One region of the Gordonia sp. SCSIO 19800 genome, then DNA from elsewhere that is predicted to be linked to it. Evidence: riboswitches for the same ligand, from Rfam matches in the RefSeq annotation. Region 1 holds a riboswitch; each other region holds the start of a gene.
What was found. Region 1 has a riboswitch for thiamine pyrophosphate ahead of thiO (glycine oxidase ThiO). Riboswitches for the same ligand answer to the same signal wherever they lie in the genome.
Positions count from the first base shown of each region.

Region 1 (3,386 bases):
ACGGCCTGCCGCGGGACCGCGGGTCAGTCCCGGTCGCGCCCGGGTGAGGACGCGTGCGCCCAGAAACGCTTGGGGATCCGGCCCGCACGCGCGGCCAGGCGGCCCGCGGTCACCGCGTGCCGCATCGCCGTCGCCATCAGTTCAGGGTTCTCCGCCCGGGTCACGGCGGTGGCCAGAAGCACGCCGTCGCAACCGAGTTCCATCGCCAGGGCCGCGTCGCTCGCCGTGCCGATGCCCGCGTCGAGAATGACCGGCAGCGGGTCGTCGAAGCGGGTGTGGCAGTCGTCGACGATCATCTCGATGTTGTGCGGGTTGAGGATTCCGAGTCCGGTCCCGATGGGCGATCCGAGGGGCATCACCGCCGCCACCCCGAGATCGGCGAGTCGCGCGGCCAGGACCGGATCGTCGTTGGTGTAGGCCAGCACGACGAAACCGTCGGCCACCAGTGCGGCCGCGGCGTCGACGAGTTCGATGGCGTCGGGCATCAGGGTGCGTTCGTCGGCGACCACCTCGAGCTTCACCCAGTCGGTCTCGAACGCCTCGCGCGCCAGCTGGGCGGTCAGGACCGCCTCGGCGGTGGTGTGACAGCCCGCGGTGTTGGGCAGGACGGCGATGTCGAGCCGGCGCAGCAGATCGAAGACCCCGGTGCCCGAGGCCGCGTCGACGCGCCGAACCGCGACGGTGGTCAGCTCGGTCCCCGACGCGACCAGCGCGCGTTCCAGGGTCGCGAGATTCGACGCGCCGCCGGTACCGGTGATGAGTCGCGACGAGAAGTCGCGACCGGCGATGCGCAGATGGTCCGCATCCGGGATCGTCTCGTCGCCGGACTTCTGCTCGGTCCGCGAGGCGTCGGGCTTCAGATCGGCGAGGTCAGCCACCCTGCACCGCCGTGACGATCTCGACGACGGCACCGTCGGTCATCGTGTGCCGGTCCCAGCGGCCGCGCGGGACGACCGCGCCGTCCACCGCGACCGCGATCCCCCGGTCCGGCAACCCCAGCCCGGTGACGACGTCGCGCACCGACGTGTCGGCGCCGACGTCGACGCTCTTGCCGTTGACGGTGATGCTGGCGGTGATACTCATTCCTCTGCTCCTTCCAGAATCGACAACACGCGGGCGGCGGTGCCCGGGGCGAGGACGATCCCGTTGCGCCCGTGCCCGGTCGCCACGACCGTTCGTGTGTCCACACGGGTGACGATCGGCAATCCGTCCGCGGTGCACGGCCGCAGACCGGCCCCCGCTTCGGTCAGTTCGTAGGTCCGCAGCCCGGGGAAGACCTCGATCGCGTCGGCGAGCAGATCCGCGACCCCGCCGGCCTGCGGCGCGCGGTCGGCCGTCCCCTCGGCCTCGTACTGGGTGGCGCCGACGACGACTCCGTCCTCGCGCGGCACCAGGTACACGGCCCGCCCGTGGAGGCGTGCCCGGACGACGTGACCGGGCGGCGGCACCGACCAGCGCGTGCGGTGCAGGCGGAGGATCTCCCCCTTCGCCGCATGCAGGTCCACACCCGGCCAGAGGGCCGCGGTGCCCAGTCCAGCGGCGAGCAGGATCTGGGTGTCGGAACCGAGGTCGTCGAGGTCGGCCAGGGATTCGACGCGCGCGGAGACCAACTCGGCACCCGCCGACGTCGCGGCGGCGCGCAACGCCTCGAGCAGCCGCCGGTTGTCGACGGACCACTCGCCGACCGCGCGGTAGCCACCGACCAGTCGAGAGCTCAGCGACGGTTCCAGGGTCCGGATGTCGCGGCCGGTCACCGACTGCAGCGCGGCATCGGTGGCGGGCTGCCCGGCCCAGACGAAATCGGCGAGATGCCGCAGGTATTCGATGTCGGTGGCCGAGGCCGCGACGAACAGCGAGTCGGTGGCGGTGACGACACCCGGGTCGTCGAGCCGCTTCACGAGCGCCGGCCACAGCCGGACCGATTCGACCGACAGGGCCAGGGACGCGTCCTCGCCGGGATGACCCTCGCCGAGTGAACCGAGCATGCCGCCGGCGACCCAGGACGCGCGCTCGTCGGTGCCGGCGTCGAGGACGCGAACCCGCCATCCGGCGTCGGCCGCGGTGAGCGCACAGGTCAGCCCGATGACACCGCCCCCGACGACCGTCAGGGCGCGGTGGGCAGGGCGCTGCGGTGGGGAATCCACGCTGGGAATCACCTTCCTTCGCCGGAATGACCCGGATCAGGTTCGACGGTCAGCGGAATCTGTCCGCACTCTCAGCCCGGCCGATCCGGACTCCCGTGTGTTCGTGCGATCCACCCTACGCCGGGGCGTCGGGGGTCCGGTTAGCCTGGTCGGCGTGACGACCCCGAACCGCACCAGCTCCGCGTCGACGGACCCCGGCTCCGCGACGGACCGTCGCCGGCGGCTCTCCACGGCCCGCCTGTACCTGTGCACCGACGCCCGGCGCGAACGCGGTGATCTGCTCGACTTCGTCGACGCGGCGCTCGCGGGCGGCGTCGACATCGTGCAGCTGCGCGACAAGAACTCGCCGGGTGAGCGCGAATTCGGGACCCTGGAGGCGGGCGAGGAACTCGAGATCCTCGCGGGCATGCGGACGGTCGCCGACGCGCACGGTGCCCTGCTGGCGGTCAACGACCGCGCCGACATCGCGGCGCTCTCCGGGGCCGATGTCCTGCACGTCGGACAGGGCGACCTGTCGCCGTCGGCGGCCCGCCGGATCGTCGGACCGGACGTCGTCATCGGCGCCTCGACCCACGACCCCGAGCAGGCTGCCGCCGCGATCGCCGACGACGACGTCGACTACTTCTGCGTCGGTCCGTGCTGGACCACCCCCACCAAACCGGGCCGCGCCGCCGCCGGCCTCGACCTCGTGTCCTCAACGGCCGCAACACAATCAGCCAAGCCGTGGTTCGCCATCGGCGGGGTCGACGCCGGCCGCGTCGGGGAGGTCACCGCGCTCGGGGCGCGGCGCATCGTCGTCGTGCGGGCCATCACCGCGGCCGACGACCCGGCCGCCGCAGCCGGCGACCTCGCCGCGATGCTCTAGCGGTTCCCTGGCGGAAACACGTTTGCCCGGTCGGTGTCGCGGGTCTATGGTGGACCGATCATGTTGTGCATCACGAGCGTTCTCGTAACCCGCCGCAGCGGGGTCTGAATCTGACCGACCCCCCGCTGCGGGTCGGTTGCGCTCTCCAGTCGGTCATCCGTTCTTCGACCGAAATCGGTTTTCGAGATGCACCCTCTTCATCTACCTCGTCGATCCTGTTCGTGGACCGAGCGCGACGACCGGCACGGCGGCGACCACTTCGCCGCACGTTTCGGCCGCCCGCTTCCCCCTGGGATGCACGAGGAGGCCGCCGGGATGACCTGGCCGGAATTCACCGACGAGTACTCCCGTGGCGGCACGATCCGGCTGGGCTCCTT
Region 1 covers NZ_JAGRQM010000014.1:9,547-12,932, reverse strand. The annotation lists gene KB201_RS15935 (thiazole synthase) at 24-812, opposite strand; gene thiS (sulfur carrier protein ThiS) at 871-1,083, opposite strand; gene thiO (glycine oxidase ThiO) at 1,080-2,144, opposite strand; TPP riboswitch at 2,140-2,251, opposite strand; gene thiE (thiamine phosphate synthase) at 2,299-3,009, shown strand; gene KB201_RS15915 (hypothetical protein) at 3,325-3,386, shown strand, end outside.

Region 2 (3,386 bases), on a different contig from region 1:
GGACTGCTCACATGGCGGAACGACTCGAGCGAGACGTCGCAGATCAGGCGGTCCCCGACCTTCATCGGCTGGTGGTAGACCAGCCGCTGATCGGTCTGCATGATCTGCCACATGTCGTAGCCGGTGACGACGTCTTCGAAGAGCTTGCGCTGGGCGATGATCCCGAGCACCGACACGTAGGTGGGCGCGGCGATCAGGCGGTCGTGACCGAAGGCCCGGGCGCCCTCCTCGCTCCAGTGGGTCGGGTGCGCATCCTGCACCGCCATCGCGTGCTTACGGATCTCCTCGCGGCCGATCTCGTAGTAGTCGTCGACCGTGTAGTGGAAGCCGACGAGGCTCTGCGTGTGGGCGGCGATCTCGTCGGGGGTCGGCTTCGCGCCACCGTTCGACGCCTCGTCCGGACGATCCTGGATCTCGGCTCCGCTTACCTGTGACATTGAGCTCTACTCCCTTCGGGCCCGACACAGCAAGACGGGCTGCCTCATCGAGAGGCAGCCCGCTGCTGGTGGTACTTCGAAACGGCCGACGACAGCGTCAGCGCGATTCCTTGTGCCCCTGATGCTTGCCGCAGTTCGGGCAGAACTTCTTGATCTCGAGGCGATCGGGATCGTTGCGGCGGTTCTTCTTCGTGATGTAGTTACGGTGCTTGCACACCTCGCAGGCCAAGGTGATCTTGGGGCGAACATCTGTTGAGGAGGCCACTTGATTGCCTTCTTTCGGGTGGTACGTGGTCGGGTTCGGAAGTTCCCTCAGGGCTTGCGACCCTTGCGCTCGGTTCCGGTCGGACCCGATGTGTAGCGGTGGAGGGACTCGATCCCTCGACCTCACGATTATGAGTCGTGCGCTCTAACCAGCTGAGCTACACCGCCCCGCGGACTTCTCGTCCAGCGAGCCCCCTGACGGAATCGAACCGTCGACCTTTTCCTTACCATGGAAACGCTCTGCCGACTGAGCTAAGGGGGCGTGCCCCGGGCGGTTGTGCCCGAGAGCCTTAACGAGGTTACACACTCGCGTCTGCGCTAGACAAATCGCTGGTCGGAGACCGTCTGTAGAGCAGTTTCGCGAGAATGGACCACGCTGTGGCAGGTATAGGATTCGAACCTATGTAGCTTGCGCGACGGATTTACAATCCGCTCCCTTTGGCCGCTCGGGCAACCTGCCGTGCCGCTCTTCCGGCCACCGTGACGGCCGTACGAACAACGCCGTGAAGAATACAACGAACACCGCATCAACGCGCAAACCGGCTGGTCAACAGGCCGGGACACGGTCGTGGCACAGGCGTCCCACTGCGACCCCCACTCCTGCTACTGTGGCTGCGTTCTGACACGGGGTGCTCCGCGACGCGGGGCTGAGATGAGACCCGAGAACCTGTCCAGGTAATGCTGACGAAGGGATGTCATGTCTGTGCATGCGCGCATGCCGGTCTCCGGCCGATTCTCCGACCACCTCTGGGAGGAGACGAAGGGGTTGCGGACGGCGATCGACGACCTCGAGTTCCTGCGGCGGCTCGGCGACGGGACGCTGCCACTGGAGGTGTTCCGCACCTACATGGAGCAGGACTCGCTGTACCTGGCCGGGTACGCGAAGGCCCTCGCCATCCTGGCGTCGAAGTCCCCCGACCCGCAGACCGCGGGGTTCTGGGCGAACTCGTCGGCCACCGCGGCCACCGTCGAGTCGGCGCTGCACGGCGACCTGCTCAACGGCGGCCAGCTGCCTCCGCGTGAGGGCGAACCCGAGCCGTCGCCGGCGTGCCTGGGGTACGTGTCCTATCTGACCGCCGTCGCCGCGACCGAGTCGTATGCGGTCGGCGCCGCCGCGGCCCTGCCCTGCTTCTGGATCTACGCGGAAGTCGGCCGGGCCCTGGCCGCGAGTGCGGCCCAGGTACTCGCCGCCGACCCGAACCACCCCTACGCGCAGTGGGTGACCACCTACGACGCCCCGGATTTCCAGGAATCCGCCTCGCGGGCAAGGGAACTCGTGGACGAGGCCGCGGCGCACGCCGGCGAGCGGGAGCGGGCCGCGATGGCCACGGCGTTCACCGTCGCCACCCGGTTCGAGCTTCTGTTCTGGGACACCGCGCTGAACCCGCAGCCGTGGCCCGCCGCATGAGCGCCCGCGCGCGCCGCCTCCTCACCGTGCTCGCCGCCGCGGTCGTCGCGTCGTCGGCGATCACCGCATGCGGTTCGGGCGCCGATTCGGACGGCACCATCCGATTCGCGCTCGACTGGTCCCCGAACACCAACCACACGGGATTGTTCGTGGCGCAGCAGCGCGGCTGGTTCGAGGAGGCCGGACTCGACGTCGAGATCCTGCCGTACAACAACACCGCCGTGGACACCATCGTGGACGCGGGCAACGCCGAGTTCGGTATCAGCACCCACAACTCGTCGACCTTCTCGCGGGCATCGGGCGCGCAGACCATCTCCGTGTTCGCGCCGCTGCAGAAGTGGGCCACCGGCATCGGTGTCCGCGCCGACCGCCGCGACATCACGAGCCCGAAGGACCTCGACGGGAAGACATACGCCGGTTTCGGCGACCCGGGCGAGGAGAAGACCCTCGAGCAGGTGATCCGAAACGACGGCGGCACCGGCGAGTTCACCTCGGTGACCCTCGGGACCTCGGCTTACGAGGCGGTCTACTCCGGTCAGGCCGACTTCACCGTCTCCTATCTCGCGTGGGAGGGCATCGAGGCCGAACATCGCGGAACCCCGATGAGGTACTTCCACTACACCGACTTCGGATTCCCGGAGGCATACGCGATCGTCGTCGACGCCAACGAGGACTGGCTGGCGGACAACCCGGACCGCGCGGCGGCCTTCGTGACGGCGCTGCAGCGCGGTTACCAGGCGGCGGCCGACGACCCGGACGCGGCGGCCCGCGACCTCCTCGCCGCCAACCCCGGTGCGTTCAACGACGAGCAGTTGGTGTTCCAGAGCCAGCGCATGCTGGCCGGTCAGTACATGAAGGACGCCGACGGCCGGGTCGGGCGACAGACGCTCGAACAGTGGGCCGGGAACTCCGGGTTCCTGTACCGCAGTGGTCTGCTGACCGGCCCGGACGGGGCGCCGCTCACGACCGAGCCGGACTGGTCGACGTACTTCACCAATGACTACCTCGACACCCCTCGGTAGCACCGGCCTGCGTCGCATCGCGCCCGCGCTCGTCGCGGTGGTCGTCCTGGTGGCGGTCTGGCAGGTCTACGTCGACGTCAGCGGAATCCGGCCGCAGGTGCTGCCGTCGCCGTCGCGCGTCGTCGCGCAGGGTTGGTCGCACCGCGCGGAGATCGGGGTGCACGCCGCGGCGACGCTGCAGGTGACCCTGATCGGGTTCACGGTTTCATTGGTCCTGGCCTGGCTGCTGGCCATCGTCGTCGATTTCTCGCCGGC
Region 2 covers NZ_JAGRQM010000003.1:166,243-169,628, reverse strand. The annotation lists gene KB201_RS04790 (fused (3R)-hydroxyacyl-ACP dehydratase subunits HadA/HadB) at 1-437, opposite strand, end outside; gene rpmG (50S ribosomal protein L33) at 535-702, opposite strand; tRNA gene KB201_RS04780 (tRNA-Met) at 796-869, opposite strand; tRNA gene KB201_RS04775 (tRNA-Thr) at 891-963, opposite strand; tRNA gene KB201_RS04770 (tRNA-Tyr) at 1,081-1,161, opposite strand; TPP riboswitch at 1,317-1,411, shown strand; gene KB201_RS04765 (TenA family protein) at 1,399-2,109, shown strand; gene KB201_RS04760 (ABC transporter substrate-binding protein) at 2,106-3,131, shown strand; gene KB201_RS04755 (ABC transporter permease) at 3,106-3,386, shown strand, end outside.
Region 2: another riboswitch for thiamine pyrophosphate. It lies ahead of KB201_RS04765 (TenA family protein); the one in region 1 lies ahead of thiO (glycine oxidase ThiO).

Region 3 (3,386 bases), on a different contig from region 1:
GGTCCGGAAGTCCTAGATGCTCTTTCGGAGTCACGTAGCACAGCATCGCGGTGCCGGCCTGAGCGATCATCGCCGCGCCGATGGCCGAGGTGATGTGGTCGTAGGCCGGCGCGATGTCGGTGGCGAGCGGACCCAGGGTGTAGAAGGGGGCCTCCTCGCACAACTCCTCCTCCAGGCGCACGTTCTCGGCGATCTTGTGCATCGGGACGTGCCCGGGGCCTTCGATCATGACCTGCACACCATGCGATTTGGCGATCGCGGTCAGCTCGCCGAGAGTGCGGAGTTCGGCGAACTGGGCCTCGTCGTTCGCGTCGGCGATCGATCCGGGGCGCAAGCCGTCGCCGAGGGAGAACGTGATGTCGTAGCGGCGGAAGATCTCGCACAATTCGTCGAAGTGCGTGTACAGGAACGACTCCCGGTGGTGCGCGAGACACCAGGCCGCCATGATCGAACCGCCGCGCGAGACGATGCCCGTCACCCGCTTCGCGGTCAGCGGAACGTAGCGCAGCAGGACACCGGCATGCACGGTCATGTAGTCGACACCCTGCTCGGCCTGCTCGATCACGGTGTCGCGATACAGTTCCCAGGTCAGCGAGGCGGGATCGCCGTTGACCTTCTCCAGCGCCTGGTAGATCGGAACCGTCCCCACGGGGACCGGCGAGTTACGCATGATCCACTCGCGGGTGGTGTGGATGTCGGCGCCGGTCGAGAGATCCATGATCGTGTCGGCGCCCCAGCGGGTGGCCCACACCATCTTCTCGACCTCGTCGGAGATCGAGCTGCGCACCGCCGAATTACCGATGTTCGCATTGACTTTCACCGCGAAGTTCTTGCCTATGATCATCGGTTCGGACTCCGGATGCCGGTGGTTCGCCGGGATGACCGCTCGCCCGATCGCCACCTCCGACCGGACCAGTTCGGGGTCGATGCCCTCTCGGGCGGCGATGAACCGCATCTCTTCGGTGATGATCCCGGCCCGCGCCCAAGCTAGCTGGGTGCTCGCGCCGTCGACCGGTTCCGGGCGGCGCCAGTTGTCGCGGGTGGGGGCGAGGCCCTTCTCGACGTCGATGCGCGCCGTCGGATCGGTGTACGGACCCGAGGTGTCGTAGACGTCGAGGTGTTCGCCGTTGGTGAGGTGGATACGACGCTGCGGGACGCGCAGGTCGCCGACCGTGAGGTAGTGCTTGGTGCTGCCCTCGATCGGACCGAGGGTCAGGAACCCTGAGTCGGCGGGTGCGCTGCCGTCGCGAGTCGCGGATACACGTGTGCCCATGGCTTGTCTCCCTACGCCGGCATTACCCGGACAGGTTCGAGCGGTCGGCGACCGCCCGTCGCCATCTCAGCCCTCGGTCATCGTGAGAGCCCCCGCGGTGTAGTTGTCGTGCGTCCGCCACCCTACAGCGCGGAGTTCGTTCGGGTCGTAGGGGTGCGCGCGACCGTCTCGATGTGCGACGACCGGACGATCGGGGTCATCAGTTACGGTTCCGTAAGGTACCGTGTGACCCGGATCACAAGCGGGGCCTATGCCGAGGTTCGGACGGCACATGTCAGTGGTCCGATGTCCACGATCAAGAGGTGAGGAGGGTCGGGTGCTACGCAAGCATCGTCAGCGACCACCACAGTCGGCGAAGTCGATCCTGCAGCAGATCTCGCAGGTGGTGCACAATCCCGACCGCGACCGGTTCGAGCTGTGGGTCGCCGGCGACCTGGTCGGCGTGCTCGGCTATTCGACCGAGACGGTCGACGGTCAGACCACCATCACCGTCCTACACACCGTGCTCTACGACGAGTACACTGGACATGGTCTCGCCACCCGACTCACCCGCACCGTCGTGCACTTCACCCGCGAGCAGGGCGCCCGCCTGCGGCCCGTGTGCACCTTCACCAAGCACTATCTCGACGGCCATCCCGGGATCGTGACGCTCGCGCCGGTGTGATCCGAAGGTAAGCCTCGGCGGCTCCAGAACATTCCTCGCCGGACCCTTCGAGGCTCGTCGCTATCGCTCCTCGCACCTCAGGGAGCAGGGGTTACGCGCTTCCGTCGGATTATGGAGCGGTGGTCGCGCTCCTCGCGCCGGTGTGAGGAACGGGCTCCGACTCGGCTCAGCCCGCCGACGGCTCCGACAGCAGTGTCTCGCGGAGCACCTTCTTGTCGATCTTGCCGACTGCGGTGACCGGCAGTGTGCGTACGACGCGGACCACGTCGGGCAGTTTGAAGGAGGCGAGTCCGCGGTCGGCGAGGAAGGTGCGGATCGCGGCGAGCTCGAGTGGTCGGGCCGGGGGGTGTTCGTGCGAGAGCACGACTGCCGCACAGATCTTCTCACCGAGGGCGTTGTCGGGCAGCCCGACCACCGCGACCTGCCGGACCGAATCGTGGGCGAGGAGGTTCTCCTCGACGTCGTCGGCGGCGACGTTCTCCCCGGCGCGCACGATGGTGTCCTTGATGCGGCCGGTCACGGCCAGGTGCCCCGACGGCAGCCGGGTGACCTTGTCCCCGGACCGGTAGAAGCCGTCCGGCGTGAAGGACTTCTCGTTGTGCGCCGTGGCGCGGTAGTAACCGCGGATCGTGTAGGGCCCCCGCACCAGCAGTTCACCTTCTTCCCCGTCGGGGACATCGGCTCCGCCCTCGTCGACGACCCGCACCTCGTCGAGCTCCGACATCGGTGCCCCTTGCACTTGGTGCACCAAGTCACGCGGGTCGTCGGTCCGGGTGTAGCAGATCAGCCCCTCGGCCATGCCGAAGACCTGCTGGACGACGGGGCCGAGGGCCGCGTCGAGGGCGACGGCGTCGGACTGTGCCAGCTTGGCGCCGCCCACCTGCAGCAGGCGCAGGGAGCTGATGTCCGCCGGCTCCCACTCGGTCGCCGCGCACCAGAGTTGCGCGAGCGCGGGGACGAGCGCGGTCACCGTGACGCGGTGCCGCTCGATGAGGTCGAAAGTGTTGTCCGGACTGGGGTTGTCGGCTAAGACGACGTGGCCGCCCGCACCGAAGACGCCCAGGATTCCCGGGCAGCACAGCGGAAAGTTGTGCGCGGCCGGCAGGGCGACGAGGTAGGTGTCGTCGGCGGTGAGGCCGGCGACGTCCGCGGACAGCCGGGCGTTGAGGTCGTAGTCGTCGTGCGTGCGCGCGATGAGTTTCGGCAGTCCGGTGGTGCCCCCCGACACGAGGAACAGGGCGGGTAGCCCGGCGTCGGGGGCAGCCGGGAGCTCGACCGAGGCGGGGTCGGCGTCGGGGAGCGGTGTGAATCGACCAGGTTCGCCGGAGATGAAGACCTGCGCGACGTCGGGCACCCGTGACTGCAGCTCGGTCGCGAGCTCGCGATAGTCGAACCCCCGGCGGCCGTCCTCACCGATGTAGGCGACCGCGCCGGCACCGGCTGCGAGAT
Region 3 covers NZ_JAGRQM010000004.1:330,619-334,004, forward strand. The annotation lists gene thiC (phosphomethylpyrimidine synthase ThiC) at 1-1,273, opposite strand, end outside; TPP riboswitch at 1,265-1,379, opposite strand; gene KB201_RS07390 (GNAT family N-acetyltransferase) at 1,590-1,937, shown strand; gene KB201_RS07395 ((2,3-dihydroxybenzoyl)adenylate synthase) at 2,104-3,386, opposite strand, start outside.
Region 3: another riboswitch for thiamine pyrophosphate. It lies ahead of thiC (phosphomethylpyrimidine synthase ThiC); the one in region 1 lies ahead of thiO (glycine oxidase ThiO).